Regions from separate parts of the Paenibacillus sp. FSL H3-0286 genome, predicted to be linked through region 2. Evidence: riboswitches for the same ligand, from Rfam matches in the RefSeq annotation. Region 2 holds a riboswitch; the other holds the start of a gene.
The links. Region 2 has a riboswitch for cyclic di-AMP ahead of MHB37_RS02665 (hypothetical protein). Riboswitches for the same ligand answer to the same signal wherever they lie in the genome.
Positions count from the first base shown of each region.

Region 1: another riboswitch for cyclic di-AMP. It lies ahead of MHB37_RS00190 (3D domain-containing protein); the one in region 2 lies ahead of MHB37_RS02665 (hypothetical protein).

Region 1 is NZ_CP150285.1:39,554-47,634, forward strand. Features, by position in the region: gene MHB37_RS00175 (AbrB/MazE/SpoVT family DNA-binding domain-containing protein) at 1-37, opposite strand, end outside; gene MHB37_RS00180 (HD domain-containing protein) at 333-1,616, shown strand; gene MHB37_RS00185 (TatD family hydrolase) at 1,668-2,438, shown strand; cyclic di-AMP (ydaO/yuaA leader) riboswitch at 2,637-2,866, shown strand; gene MHB37_RS00190 (3D domain-containing protein) at 3,152-4,318, shown strand; gene rnmV (ribonuclease M5) at 4,495-5,046, shown strand; gene rsmA (16S rRNA (adenine(1518)-N(6)/adenine(1519)-N(6))-dimethyltransferase RsmA) at 5,043-5,927, shown strand; gene yabG (sporulation peptidase YabG) at 6,092-6,994, shown strand; gene veg (biofilm formation stimulator Veg) at 7,271-7,546, shown strand; gene MHB37_RS00215 (small, acid-soluble spore protein, alpha/beta type) at 7,690-7,866, shown strand; gene ispE (4-(cytidine 5'-diphospho)-2-C-methyl-D-erythritol kinase) at 8,007-8,081, shown strand, end outside.
Region 2 is NZ_CP150285.1:598,376-606,456, reverse strand. Features, by position in the region: gene kdpA (potassium-transporting ATPase subunit KdpA) at 1-1,674, opposite strand, end outside; gene kdpF (K(+)-transporting ATPase subunit F) at 1,687-1,764, opposite strand; gene MHB37_RS02665 (hypothetical protein) at 1,891-2,307, opposite strand; cyclic di-AMP (ydaO/yuaA leader) riboswitch at 2,559-2,748, opposite strand; cyclic di-AMP (ydaO/yuaA leader) riboswitch at 3,168-3,332, shown strand; gene MHB37_RS02660 (hypothetical protein) at 3,401-3,955, shown strand; gene MHB37_RS02655 (hypothetical protein) at 3,970-4,491, shown strand; gene MHB37_RS02650 (hypothetical protein) at 4,533-4,985, shown strand; gene MHB37_RS02645 (hypothetical protein) at 5,450-5,641, opposite strand; gene MHB37_RS02640 (ABC transporter permease) at 5,673-6,953, opposite strand; gene MHB37_RS02635 (ABC transporter ATP-binding protein) at 6,946-7,848, opposite strand; gene MHB37_RS02630 (ATP-binding cassette domain-containing protein) at 7,853-8,081, opposite strand, start outside.

The DNA of each region.
Region 1 (8,081 bases), 560 kb from region 2:
CGTCTACTTTTCTTACAATTCCTGTTGATTTCATCATAACAATCGTTACTCCTCTCAATGTTCCAAAAACGTCATTATTCGACATTGTTCACTGTTTTATGATACTTATAATACCAACGATTCCCAAATCAGTCAACCTTTTTTCATAGGCTGAATAAGAAAATTTCCATAAGAACTTTGAATGTCCCTATAAAAATTAAGAATTACCCTGAAAGCATTTTGTCGATTTACCAAGACCAAAAATGATACTTTTCGACAAAGTACGACATAATTACTTATTATATACTGATATTAGTTAAAATCATATTAAATTATTAGAAGGAGTTGATCTCATGAAGCAGCCGCTCACGGAAGAAAAAGTTTTCAAGGATCCCGTTCATAATTATATTCACGTACAGGATACGATTATTTGGCGACTAATTAATACAAAAGAATTTCAGCGTTTACGCCGGATTCGCCAGTTAGGTACCTCATATCTCACTTTTCATGGTGCAGAGCATAGTCGTTTTTCTCATTCTTTAGGAGTATATGAAATTACACGCAGAATCATTTCGCAATTTGAGCGCAGCGGGTATAAGGATTGGATTCCTGAAGAAAGTTTGCTTACTTTGTGTGCGGCTTTGCTGCATGATTTAGGGCATGGTCCATTTTCACATTCTATAGAAGAAGCTTTTGAAATGAACCATGAGGATTGGACCTGCCGAATTATTTTGGAGGACACGGAGATCACCGAAATATTGCGTGATGTGGAGGAAGATTTTCCTCGTAAAGTAGCCTCAGTTATCTCTAAGACATATCAGCATGAAATTGTTGTCAATTTGGTTTCCAGTCCGCTGGATGCTGATCGTATGGATTATTTGCTGCGTGATGCGTACTATACAGGTGTAAACTATGGAACCATCGACATTGATCGGATTTTGAGAATGCTTCGTCCTTATAATGGGCGGATTGTAGTAAAAGAATCAGGTATGCATGCCATTGAAGATTATTTAATGTCGCGTTATCAAATGTACTGGCAGGTATATTTTCATCCGGTGACGCGCAGCTCTGAAATTATTTTGCGTCAAATCTTCCGTAGAGCTAAAGAATTGTTCCAAGAGGAGTACAAATTTCGCTTTATGATCGCTCCGCTAGAAGATCTCTTTCGAGGAGAAGTAACAGTGAAGCAATATTTAATGCTTGATGAGGCACTGGTACAGACTGCTTTTATGCAATGGACACTTGAAGAAGATGAGTTATTAAGCGACTTGTGTACCCGTTTTATTCATCGTAAACTGTATAAATATGTAGAGATCGAGAATTTGGATACAGATATGATTACGGAAATCCGCAGCAGTTTTGCGGGAGCGGGACTTAACCCAGAATATGACTTAGAGATTGATTATCCGACAGATTTGCCTTATGATGTGTTCCGTCCAGGAGCAGCCTTCGACAATAATCAAATTTTACTGCTTGATCGCAATGAGCAATTGCGGGAAATTTCAGAGGTATCGGATATTGTGCGCTCAATAAGCGGAATTCATCGTGGCAGATATCACCTATATTTCCCACAGGATAAGCTGAAAAAAGCCCTTACACGGTTGCCCTCTTCTGTAGCAGAGATTTTTGCAAAATAATACAAATATTTATGGAACTATTGATAAAAACAACAAGGAGTGAGCTTTAAAATGTATCTGTTCGACACACATACACATTTAGATGCGCCTCAATTCGACGAGGATCGCGAGGAAGTTATAGCTCGTGCAGTAGAGGCCGGAGTTAGCAAGATGATCAATATTGGATTTAATCGGGAAACGATCCCTTCAACGATGAAGCTGGCTGAATCTTATGATTATATTTATGCAGCGGTGGGCTGGCATCCACAGGATGCGATTGATATGAAAGAGGGGGACCTCGATTGGATCGCCTCTCTTTGCAGCCATGAGAAAGTGGTGGCCATCGGAGAGATTGGGTTGGATTATTATTGGGATACCTCTCCCAAGGATGTGCAGCAGGAGGTCTTCCGCAAACAAATTGGACTAGCCCGTGAACTAAAAATGCCAATCTGTATACATGACCGTGATGCCCATGAAGATGTCGTACGGATTTTACGGGAGGAAAAAGCAAATGAAATTGGTGGCGTAATGCATTCTTTCTCAGGCAGCTGGGAAACCGCAAAAATGTGTCTAGACCTAGGATTTCATTTGTCATTTGGAGGACCGATCACGTTCAAAAATGCCAGAGTGCCTAAAGAGGTGCTTGCACAGACGCCATTGGACAGATTATTGATCGAAACAGACGCTCCATATTTGACTCCACACCCCTTCCGAGGCAAGCGAAATGAGAGTGCTCATGTGAAGTTAGTAGCAGAGGCTGCGGCTGAAATTAAAGGGTTAACATGGGAAGAATTGGCTAAAATTACGTATGCGAACGCACTGGAACGATTTGGGATTGTCTGAAAACAGGAGTAAAACGGGTGAAAAATAGAGAATGGCCGATATATTAAACTTTTTTAATATAAAAACGGCTGATTATTACAATATTTTAACCATATATTTGCGTAAACGTGGTTGAATCGTCCTTTACAACATGCATCAAAACAGGATATCATCTTTTCAGTGATGTGAGCTGTTGTTATTGTGACAGCCATTGATTCATGGATCGTCTCGCTGAGTCTCCGTATGGAGAACGGGGGAACCAATATTGAACTGCCGCATGCCTGTATCTTGAATACGACTAGGAATTGCCGCAGAACAATATTTGATTTCTTCACGTGGTCTTTGGGGTGAATTTAAGGGCAACCGCCGTGAGCGGGTGACCTGAAATAGGGCGTCTCTCTTTCGTCCGAACCCGACAGCTAACCCCGTAAGCGCAAGTAAGAGAGGCAACCTCGTGCACAAACATTCCCGCGTATTCTGACATCGGAGAAGCCACGAAAGAGTCCTCAAGAGAACTCTTTTTAGGCTTCTTTATTTTTGAATAAACTGAATGTTGCCCGCATACTGTTATATAACAGGTGTGGGAGTAGCTGTGCCGAGCAGGCGATCCATGAGCAGGAGACGCTAAGTTAATACGTGCGTATCCTGTGACAATCTCAAATAGTTTCGTCAAAGAAATTCAGTCCTCATGATATACAAATTGACGACGAGGCTATGTAAGGAGGATGGAGAGAATGGGCTTATTCCAACCAGAGGTATCCCATGATTCGCAGTCATCCAGCAGGTCTTTCGCATTACGGTGGGAGCAAGTAAATACTCGCGTACTTTTACTTGCAGGTGTGATTTCAATCGCAATCGCGCTGTTAATTCTGCTGTACGTACACGGTCAAAGTAATAAACAATTAGTTTTAGTAATAGACGGGCAAACACAGACACTTGAAACGCGAGAAGCACTTCTTGGTGATGTGTTGGAGAAAGAGCAAATTTCGCTGCAGCCGCATGATGAATTATCTTTAGGTCTGAGTGATGAAATAAAAGACGGTGACCGTGTCGTTATCAATCGTGCGCAGAAATTTAGCCTTACTGCGGACGGAGCAACAAAAACGTTATATACGACCGAAGACACTATCGGTCAAGCGATTGACAAACTGGGTATCAACCTAGAAGGCTATGATAAGATTTTTCCTTCGTTAGACACCACCATCTCTGCTGACATGGAGATTAAGATCGTTCGTATCAACAAGCAAACGGTACAGCGAACAACTAACTTACCTTTCCGTGTTATTAAGACAGCAGATCCCTCCCTTACTGTGGGAACAGTTAGAGTGGCACAGGCAGGCAAACCAGGCGTCATGGTTCAGCATATTGAAAAGATCTATCAAGACGGAGAACTGGCCTCTATGCGCATGATCGGCAAGGAAGTACAAACGGTAACAAAAGATAAGATCATTGCCGTTGGTACTAAAGCACTTCCTAAGCCTACTGTAGTTGCTAAAGCTACAACAACTTCCAAATCAAGCACTACCTCCAAAACGACTAAAGTTAGCGCTAAGACTAAGAACGTCACAAGCAAGGCTGGCGTAGACTTTGAGTACAAGAAGATGATTAAGAACGTCTCCATGACAGCTTATTCGTCAGAAGAGCCAGGGATAGGTACTAAAACTGCCTCCGGAACACGCGTAACGGAAGGTCGTACAATTGCAGTAGATCCGAATGTAATTCCTATTGGCTGGTGGGTTTATATCGATGGGCTTGGATTCCGCCGTGCAGAGGATACTGGCGGTGCCATTAAAGGCAATAAAGTGGATGTCTATTATGATTCCCTGAGCCATGCTCGTAATTTCGGCCGTAAATCACGTACCGTTTATGTGATTGGACCTGTGAAACCAGAGCTTAACTAGAACTGAAGCTTTTGCAAAAAATCCTTTGATAAGCTATAGTGATGATAACCGTTAAGGAACGCTGGATGATCATTTCGTTGATCGCAGAGCAACCGCTCATCACTTATACATTCTTTAACCAAAAGAAGAGGAGCGAATCCTCTTCTTTTTGCTTTTTTTGGAAGGAGTCAAGAAATATGATTAAGGAATTAATCGTCGTTGAAGGCAAAAGCGATACCGTAGCCATTAAGCGTGCTGTAGAAGCGGATACCATTGAGACAGGCGGCTCTGCTGTAAACCGGACTGTAATTGCTAAGATCGCGCTTGCTATGGAACGTAGAGGGGTTATTATTCTTACGGACCCGGACCATGCTGGGGAGCGAATTCGTAAAATCGTTTCAGCGAAGGTGCCGGGCTGCAAGCATGCTTTTATTCCAGAGAAGGACGCAACTCGAAAAGGGGATATCGGTGTAGAGAATGCATCGCCAGAGGCGATTCGTCATGCGCTGCGTAATGTACATACCTCTTTTGAAGGAGCACCTGCTTTGATTGGTATTGATGATCTTATGGCCGCTGGAATGCTTGTACACCCTCGGGCTGCTGAAAGACGTATGGCGCTTGGTAATTTGCTTGGAATCGGATATTGTAACGGCAAACAGCTGTACAAGCGGCTGGCGATGTTTGGGATTACGCGGGAGGAATTTGCCGGGGCTCTCGCCCAAATTGATCAGGGAGGCATTACTTCATGAGTGGTAGAGAGGAAATTTCGACTCCAAAACGGACCAAAGAGATTATTCAACGTTATGGATTCAAGTTCAAGAAAAGCCTGGGACAGAATTTTTTGATTGATCAAAATATTTTGGACAAGATTGTAGACGCTGCTGGACTAGATAGCGATTCTGGGGCGCTGGAGATCGGGCCGGGAATTGGAGCGCTGACGGAGCGTCTGGCACTAACAGCGGGTGCTGTAACTGCCGTAGAGATTGACCGTAGACTGATTCCAATATTAAAAGACGTACTTTCCCCCTATCCCCATGTTAAGGTTCGTAACGATGATGTCCTCAATGTGAACTTGCAGGAAATGTTCAAGGAAGATTTCACCACTGTGAACAAGGTCAGTGTGGTTGCTAACCTGCCTTATTATGTGACTACTCCGATTCTGATGAAGCTGCTCGAAGAGAAGCTTCCCCTTGATAACATCGTTGTAATGATTCAGAAGGAGGTTGCGGAGCGTATGGCTGCATCTCCAGGTGGAAAGGAATACGGAAGTCTTAGCATTGCCGTTCAGTACTACAGCGAGCCTGAGCTCGTCTGTATCGTGCCACGTACGGTATTCATCCCTCAACCTAATGTGGAGTCTGCTGTTATCCGTCTGAAGGTTAGAGAGCATCCTCCGGTAAAGGTGGAGAGTGAGAAGCATTTCTTTGAAGTGGTTCACGCTTCTTTCACACAGCGCCGCAAGACGATTGCTAACAATCTGAAGGCTCGTTACTTCCCTGAACAAGGACGTGAGCAGCTGGAGGCATTACTCGCAGAAGCGGGTATTGAACCGACCCGTCGCGGAGAAACACTCAGTCTTGAAGAATACGCCCGCTTAAGCGGTGTTTTGCTAGCCGCTGGAATTGAATAAGCAATAGGAAACGGTTGTTGTCTTAAGGACGACAACCGTTTCTCGTAGAAATATAAGGATGTTATTCTGGTGGAGCATTATACATTCTTATATTTTAAAAATATGTTGAGTTATGAACCAACTGAGGCCTTTGCCCATACGATGGGGTAGAGGTGGTGGTTGTAATGAATTTAGGAGACTTGGTCGTTCGCAAATCTTATGGCGGTGATTTAACATTTCGTGTAGATAATATTGTGCAGGATAGAGCCGTCATTAAAGGCACAGATTTCCGCCTGTTGGCGGATTCTCCTCTGGATGACCTGGTTCAAGTGCCTCCTACCCGAATAACGGAACGGGGACAGCAAGCACAGATCAAAGCGAAGGAATCACTGACACAGCTGCGGAAGGACCGTCAGGAGCAAAGTCAGCGGAGCGGGGGAACCCTAACAGAGGGGACATGGGCTCCACCGTCCAAGGAAGCTCCTTATTTTGAAGTGCCAGGTAAAGTACTGCATCTGGATGGCGATCCGGCATATTTGAATAAGAGCCTTAGCTTATACGAGCAGCTGCGGATTCCCGCTGAAGGGCATCATGTTCATGAATCTGCAATGGCTGATACGTTATACCGGCTGTTGCCCCGTGTACGCCCAGATATTGTAGTGATCACTGGTCATGATGGGGTACTGAAGCAACAGCATACTTACGATCTGTATAGTCTGAATAGCTATAAAAATTCGCAAAACTTTATAGCTGCTATTAGGGTAGCTAGGGAGTATGAGCGGAATTTTGATGCGTTGACTATTGTTGCCGGTGCTTGTCAATCTCATTTCGAGGCCTTACTTGGAGCTGGAGCTAATTTTGCCAGTTCACCTGGTCGAATTTTGATCCATGCTCTGGATCCCGTGTATGTAGCAGCAAAATCATCCTTTACTTCCATCAGGGATACTGTAAATCTTAGCGATGTTCTGAATAATACCATCAGCGGCAATCAGGGTATTGGTGGTGTTGAGACCCGTGGCAGCTTCCGCATCGGAATGCCGCGACTGCAGAATCTGTCGGCGCTAAAAGTGACACCATCAGCCATTTAAGCGGCAGAGATAGGTCTATGGTGTCAGGAATATAGGTAATTTGAATGGGCTGAATAGAATATCCGAAAGAAAGGGTGAGCGCTGAGCTTAACCCTTTCTTTTTTTCTTTGTAATGCCTATATTACAGATAACAAGGATATTAGTCCGGCGCTGATTTCTCGCAAAAAAATTCCGTTGACAACGAAATATGCATCAACTATAATTAATTATTTATTTGCTTTGACATTGTCCTGAAAAAGTTGTATAATGGACAAGAAAAGAGGTGGTCGTCAGGTAATGGCTAATAACGCGCTGTTGGAAATCAAACGCAGTCTTGAAGCTCACGTCGGTCATAAGATCACATTGCGTGCAAACGGAGGTCGTCGTAAAACCGTTGAACGCACAGGTGTCCTGGAAGAAACGTACCCTTCTGTATTTATTGTCAAACTGGATCAGGAGCAGCAAACTTTTAAGCGAGTCTCCTATAGCTATGCCGATATACTTACTGAATCTGTGGAAATCACAGTTTGTGAAGACGATGGGCAGATGCGGATTATGTATATTAAAGCTTAATGTTTCACGAACAGTCTCCCTTGGAGGCTGTTTTTTGTTTGCGTTTTTTGGGACAAATATTTGGTGCATGATCCGTGTGCTAAGCAAGCATACTAATTGGGCAACGGGTTAATCATTTATTTTCATAAGGGAGGAATTCCGTAATGAGCCGCAGAAAACGAGGCATGATGTCGGAGGAATTGAAGACAGAGTTAGCCAAGGAGCTGGGTTTTTATGAAACCGTGGAACGTGAGGGCTGGGGTGGAATTACAACTCAAGACGCTGGCAACATGGTGAAAAAAGCGATACAGCTTGCTGAACAGGCTGCGCGGAAATCTTAAATTTTAGGCTATAAAGTGAATATTACTGAAAAAGGGTGCGTCTAAATGGCGACACCCTTTTATTATTGGACTTCATTAGAAGTTTCTCATATAATATGTTAAGTTGTTTTTACGGGAAAAGCTGAAGGTGGGTGAACGCCTTGAAAATGTATGAAAAGGCACCAGCTAAAATTAATTTGATGCTGGATGTGCTGCACAAACGTGCTGACGGTTTT
Region 2 (8,081 bases):
CCGTAAGGTCAAATATTCTGCAATCGGGCCGAGCACAATGACTGGCAGAAACGTCAGAGCCCCGATAATTACAACGGTACCAATCAGAATTCCGGTGAACAGACCATTGTCTGTGCGGAATGTGCCAATCGTCTCAGGAACTGGCTTCTTCTGGATCAGTGAGCCTGCAACTGCCAGCATCGCGATTATAGAGACATAACGGCCAAGCAGCATTACGATCCCGGTTGTAACATTCCAAAAGGTGGTGTTGTCCGCAAGCCCTTCAAATCCTGAACCATTGTTCGCGGCAGAAGAGACATATTCATATAACACTTGGCTAAGTCCATGGAATCCGGGATTCGTGATGGCACCGTTGCCCAAGTCCGTTAAGAACGCACCTGCTGTTGGTACAAGGATAATGAACGGATGCACAAGGATAGCAATCGCAATTAGCTTCATCTCCTTGGCTTCTATCTTTCGCCCGAGAAACTCTGGTGTTCTGCCAACCATTAGTCCACATAAGAAGACACCCATGATGGCATACATCAGCATATTGATTAGTCCGACACCTTTTCCCCCGAAGACGTTGTTGAGCATCATTAGGGCCAGAGGGGTAATGCCACCCAGCGGTGTCAGCGTATCATGCATATTGTTAACACTACCTGTCGTAGCTGCCGTTGTTACCGAAGTGAACAGCGAAGATTGCGGGATACCAAAACGTACCTCTTTACCTTCCATGCTGCCTTGCGAAGACTCGATCCCCAGCGCATTGATAGCTGGATTGCCTTTGGTTTCCGCATAATAATTCAATCCCAGCAGTAGTACGAACAAGGTCATCATTGCTGTGAAAATCACCCAGCCCTGACGTTTGTTCTTAGCGAACAATCCGTACATATATGGCAGAGAGGCTGGCAGCATCCACATAGAGAGAATCTCCAGAACGTTCGTAAGTGGATTAGGGTTCTCAAAAGGATGCGCTGAATTGGCTCCGAAGAAGCCGCCACCATTCGTACCTAAGTGTTTAATTGATTCCAAAGAAGCGACTGGACCGATAGCGATTTGTTGCGTCTGCCCTTCGAGTGTAGTGACCTCAAGCGATGGCTTGAGCGTTTGTGGCACATGCAATCCTACCAGCACCAATGAAACTAGCAGAGCTAATGGAATGAATACACGAATATGTGCTTTTACGAAGTCCTCGAAAAAGTTCCCGACTGATTTCTGTCCTGTAATCCCTCTGACAAAAGCAACCGCAACAGAAAATCCGCTCGCTGCAGACGTGAACATCATCATCGTGATGACTGCCATTTGTGAAAAATACGATAGTCCCGTCTCCCCGCTATAATGCTGCAGGTTCGTATTGGTCATAAAGCTGATCACCGTATTGAATGAAAGCGTCTGTTCCATATCGGCAATTCCATTCGGGTTCAGCGGCAATCCCCGCTGTAATCTTAGAAAAATATAACTGAAAGCAACCAGTACGATATTAGTTAAAACAAAGCTGAGTGCATACTTCTTCCAGGACATTCCGTCCCGTTTTTTCAGGCCGATCAGCTTATAAATACCTTTCTCTGTGCCTGCAAACCAGCGATCCGTACGATTCGGTTCGTTAGAAAATACATGATATAAATACGTTCCCATCGGCTTGACCAGCAAGATGAGAATTACAATTACGACGACTATTTGCAAAATGCCCATGAATGCCCCTCCTTAAAATTTCTCAGGATGAATCAACGCGTAAACCAGATATATAAACAACAGTAGGGTAACAGCGATTACTAGAATCACAGCTTATCCCTCCCCGTATCCTCAACTACACCTGCGCACCAGCGCATAAAGCCATAAAATAACCCGTAAATTACAGCTAACGAAGCCACCATATACAGATCCATCATATCTTCCGCACTCCTTCCATTATCCTTGATGAGGTGATCTATCGATTAGAAAATCAGCATCACCACTATGGGAATAGATTACATAGCTCGCACCAAGTCTTTTATAGACCAATCTAGGATTTATTGAACTTGTAATCACAAAAATCGGCTGTGTCGTCCAGGTACGGCACATCTGAATATAGCGGCAGCAAAGCGGAAAGCTGCTCTCAAACAGATATACCCTGCCTACCGGGAACGATGGGCGAAACCAAGTGCTCTGATGGCGGGTATCCACTAGAATAACCTGCTCAATCCCGAGCTCCTCAAGTAAAGCTTTCTCAGCCACATTGTTGGTTAATCCCGCCATCTTAATACCCCTGAACTTCAGAAGTTTAATGAAATGTTCTCCCGCCTTTGTAGGCGCACATACAAGCACATATTCATTCTGATCCGTCATCTTTTTTTCTCCTCCTGCTCATTTACAACAAGGAGGCAACGAAAATCTCCGAAAGGATGTTGACCTATCGTCATTTTCGGGCACAACCTAAAGCTCGGTTGTGTCACGTCATTAGACGCTGCCTTACAAATACCGCTAATGATGAATTTAGCGACCTCTTAGGGGAGGCCTCCATAAATGCTTTGCTTCTAAGAGCACAGCAAAAAGCCACAAAGGATCTCCTCTGTGGCTCGCTAGCGGTCACATTGCACTCATCCTCTCTCCATACGCTTACGAGGTTAGCTGTCGGATTCGGGCGGTGAGAGTCGCCCTACCTGTATAGATGCGAGCTCACTCACACCCTCTACAGGATTCACCCCATAATCGGCTTCCGACTCTCACATCGGCTGCCGATTGTTGGTTCCCCCGCTTTCCTTACCGGAAATTAAGCGGATCAAATATTCGATTGTCGTTGAAACAGGAGTAATCATACTCTTATGCACGAAGACTTGTAAAACCTGAATGATGCCAAAATAATGCAAATTAAAAACTATTTTCCCATTAGATAGCGCTTACTTGATATCTAATCTCTCTATATCTCTTGTTTACTCGAGTTTGGAGCGTTTAATCGCTATCTATAACCCATGTGATTTTATTCACCTTTTTAGAGCGAAAATACTGCAAATTCCCATTATAGGTAGAAACGCAAGAAGCTGAGGCTGAGCGAGAAAGAGGCGCGATAACACGCCATAAATACCTATTTACCTCGTTTTTCAGTCGTAGTCGGCAGGATATGGTTAAAATTGCTCTAAAAGAACATTTTCCGTTTTTTACAGAAAATCTTGAAAAGAGTATGATTCGGGTTGAATCTAATTCATGAAAAACAATCAACGCTGAGTTCCTGCATTCGCAGGGAACGGGGGAACCATCAGGCCACCTGGCCTACTTGGGGTGAATCCAAAGGAGACTGCATAAGTCTCAATAGGTAGGGCGACTCTCACCGTCCGAATCCGACAGCTAACCTCGTAAGCGTAAAGAGAGAGACCCTTGATCCGCCACGCTTTGGCCCAGGTATATCTGCCTGTAATCCAAAACCGCAGCAGAGGTCCTCCTCTTGCTGCGGTTTTTGCGTTACCTGAGCTTATTAGGTGATAGCACGCTGGATGGGGTGAATGTTTTGAAGCACTATTATTTAGGGATACATCAAGGGCTGCTTGAGCCGATAAGTCTAAATTACGTTTGTTTCGGGGCCTTGTGGTTCGAAGAACATAATCACAGGTACATTGTAGGCTATGCATTTGGCCAGAACCAGATCCAAGCCCTTCGCCAGTTCAGCACACCTTCTTCTTGTAAAGACTGTTTAGACTCTAAGATTGTATATGAGATATATAAAAAAATTCGAGAACAACAGCAGCAGCAGGATTGGTCATCACACCAAAAACTCCCGTGGTTTACAGCCTTCAAGGAGCCTTGGAAAGATGTAAGCGCCGGTTGGTATGTCTTGAGATCCCGCAGCACCTTTCCCTTACATCTATCTGTTATACGGAAAGAGAAGTTCCGACTATGGCTAGAGCATACCGCAGTCTGTGAGAATAAAATGGAAATGCTCGCTTGTGTAGAAAAGGCTAGTGTCACTCATCATGTAGACTTAAAGCTTTTGGAAATCTAAGGAGGAACCCTACTATGGACCAGCGCAGACTATCCCGCATTGAAGTATTTGTATTGGATGAACCCGAGCCTATCCACTATGGAATGGAAGGGGCTGAAGGCTGCCGTTATGGTATTCTAAAACTCACCTGTAAGGGAGGTTGCAGCTGGGGGGCTTGTCTGATCTCTGCCAACACCAAAAATTTCGATCTCATTAAATGGAGTTCTTTTTTACGGGCTATCTGTCATTGCCGTCTTGAGGAAGCGCTGGATAAGGTCCGCCGCGAAGGTTCAGATTGGGAGCAGGTTAAGCTTGAGCTAGTTCAGGGTGCTTTGCAGGATTTAAAGGCCAAGCTCCAGGGTAAATCCTTGGCAGGGCATATTCAGCAAGGGCGTCTGTACAGTGTTGCAGCAGGGGGGAGCAATTCCAGAAGTGAACGGCTCTACTACAAACCTTCCAAAGCTTTATCCAGTACCTCCCAGCAGAAACACAGTTGCCCGGAACCAGACACCGCTGATCTCATCAATAAATCAATCTCTTACTTTTCTATATTATAGATTCAAGCAAATCTCTCATTCTGAAAGGATCGTGTTTCACCATGCCTGACCCCTTACCTCCCGAGTCCACCTACAGTACTAAATTTGCAGAGTGTGTCCAAAAGTATACTAATGAAGTCTACGTACTTAGTTCCATGTTGTTAGAACAATCTAATGAGGCGGACAAGGTTACTATACGCACCTTCACAGAGCTTCATAAAATATATCGTCAGGATGAATTCGATCCTCAGTTATTCTCTATCCACGCTTACCGCACTTGTATTCGCCAGTGTGCTGATTCTTTTGCCCGGCGCTCGCTTCTATCGGCTAAGGCATTACCTTGGGAGGAACAGCTTGTGAAGGTATTGTGGTACGGCTTAAAGCTGCCTCTTTCTCAAATAAGCATTATTCTGCAAAAAAGTGTTCCTGCATTGAAAGCACAGCTTAGAGCTGTACGGGAGCAGATGACCGCCCAAGCGGATGTACTAACGAGCGCAAATCTTTCTATAATTTAGTCTCTGACTAGAATTCAAACGATCTTTGAGCGCATGAAGCATCTAACGGACTCAGGAGCCTTTAATTGAAGCTTTTCCACAAATATGGCCGGCGTTCGGACTCCAGTAAAAATCTCGAGCGATGAGCGTCTTGGATCGTCTTAAAGCAAGCCCTAATCATCTTCCACCAAGACAAGGCTTACGGACCCAGATGACGTTACTTGCACGTTTATCGCCTTTTGAGCATAGTATCGGACTCCAGTGCAACTATTTGGTTAAAAGAGCTACTAATTCACCATTTTTCATGCCAATAGCGACTATAGTGTCCGATATCTTGCTAAATCTCGATGATTGTTGCATTTAAGTGCTGCTGGGTCCGTTAGCTATATCAGCTCGTATACAAAGAGATTGCCAACTCAAAAACGGGGATATCCCAACAACCATAAATGGCTGTTAGGATACCCCCGAAAATTCAGTTCCTACTATTACACTTTACTCTTACGCGCCTTACCGTACATCCACAATCCTGCCAACATCCCCACTATAGCAACACCAGTCAATACGCCTTGAACGAAATCCATAAAAGTGGAGCCATCCGGAAGCATTCTACTAACCGTAGCCAGCGATACAGAACTCATTAAAAGCATAATGTTATATTGTTCGCTTGTAGACATCATTAGCACTCCTTAAAAGTTATATGAGGTCTTCTTAGATCTTGTAAGCTTTCATTGCTTTTCTGATTTCTTTAATACTTGGGCGTTTGCCGTACATCAGTACGCCGGTACGATAGATCTTGGCTGCCAGCCATCCGAAGATGAAGGTAGTCACAAGCAGGATCAGCAGCGATACAATGACTTGCCAGATCGCCACCTCGCCGACACCAATTCGGAGCAGCATCGTTAATGGTGAGGTGAAAGGCACATAACTCGCTATCTTAACCACTAGAGTATCTGCATTGGAGATACTGAACAGTGGAACATAGAACGCTACGAAGCCTAACATCATGATTGGCATTACCGCCTGACCGAGATCCTCCGTACGGCTGACAATCGAACCTACAGCCGCATACATCAAGGCATAGAGGAAGTAACCTAATACGTACAAGACAAATCCATAGAGCAGCAAGTTAATATTGAGCTGGCCTAAATCGAGATCAAAATCAGCCAATACAGTCGCATTATGCGGGAGCGTCAAATTGACGACGATCGCTGCGACAAAGATCCCAATTTGCAATATTCCTACTAGGAAAACACCGATAACTTTACCGAACATTTGCGCTAAAGGTGAGGCACTTGTAATCAGAATCTCCATAATCCGCGAGCTTTTCTCAGAAGTTATCTCAGCGGCAATCATGTTGCCTGTCATCATAATGGACATAAAGAACAACATAAGCATGGCATATACGATAATGTAGTTAATGGCCGGAGTGTCCTCCTGAGAGCTTTCACTGCCACCGCCTGCGTTAAGCTGTTGTGTAGTAATCTGCACTGGTGTTGACATTGCAGCAATCTGTTCAGAGGTCAGCTTGTCACCAACGATATATTGTGTGTTTGCTTGCTGAAGTGCATTTTGAAGATAAACTTGCACATCTCCGTTTAGTTCTCCATCATTACTATGATAAGTAACGGGTGGAAGCCCTTCACCAATAGGTTCCGCAAAAGTAACATAACCTTCTACTGTCTCTTCATCTAATGCTTTCTTTAACTCGGCATCATCCGCAGAAGCATATTGTACTATCTTAGCCTGTGGCATGCCTTCTGGCGCAGTATAAGCCTTCAACAATTCTGCAACCTGATTTCCCTCTTCAGCAATCACAGCAATTTGAGTAACTTCACTTTTGGCCGAATCACCCTTAAACTGATCGATGATATAGGGAAGATTCATCCCTATGCTGAGCAATAATACTAGAATCAAAGTAGTAATCATAAATGATTTCGTTCTAACTTTATTTTTAAAGGTAAAGCCGATAATTGTCCCCATCTTATTCATTAGATTCACCCACCGCTCTGATAAAGATTTGGTTTAACGTAGGTTCCTTGATTTCAAAATGCTCCACTTCACCCTGTGCTATCGCCTGCTGTAAAATACGCTGTGCTGCACCGATCTCACTGATCGATAACAGATACCCACGCTCCAGCCGTTTCACTGCTGTAACACCTGCGATGGACTCCAAACCTTTTACCTCATTAGCTGTACGCAGCAATACTTCTTCCCGCGGGTAGCCATTCTTGATCGTGCGGATATCCCCTTGAACGACCGTATTGGATCGATCGAGAATCGTAATGTTACGGCATAGCTCTTCCACATGCTCCATCCGGTGCGTAGAGAAGAGGATACTTGTTCCCGAATCACGTAATTCTTTGACCGTATCTTTCAGCAGCTCCACGTTTACTGGATCCAGCCCGCTGAAAGCTTCATCTAGAATCAGAATCTGCGGCTTATGAACGACAGCGGCGATAAAGCCCATTTTTTGCTGATTTCCTTTGGAGAGCTCTTCTATTTTTTTATTGTAATAATCCGGAACCTCGAATCGATCCAGCCAATAGCGCAAGCTCTTATCTGCATCACTAGCTGACATCCCACGCAGGCGGGCCAAGTAAACGATTTGATCACTGATCTTCACCTTAGGATATAGTCCACGTTCTTCGGGCAGATAACCCATAAGTTGCTGCAGTTCACTGTTGAAAGGTTTCCCGTTATACAAAATCTTGCCCTCATCAGGGTAGATTAGGCCGAGTACCATACGCATCGTGGTTGTTTTCCCCGCGCCGTTCGCCCCCAGTAATCCGTAAATTTCCCCTTTACCTACGGTTAGGTTAATTCCGTTTACTGCGGTTTTTTCTCCATATTGCTTAACTACACTTTCCAGCTTTAAGGCTTCCATTTCTCTAGTCCCCTCTCTTGTGGTCAATTAGAATAGGACGATGACCCTGTGTCCATAAACTTAATATTTCGTCCAGCTCCAAACTGCGCCTCTTGATAACCTTTACGCCCAAGTCATGAATGCGTTTCTCGTTTTCAGAAAATTGTTCTATGATAAAAGAAGCTACACCCGGTGTATCCATGGTGAAGTACAAGCCTCCTGGCAACTCAGCCGATAACTCCGCAAGCTCCTCT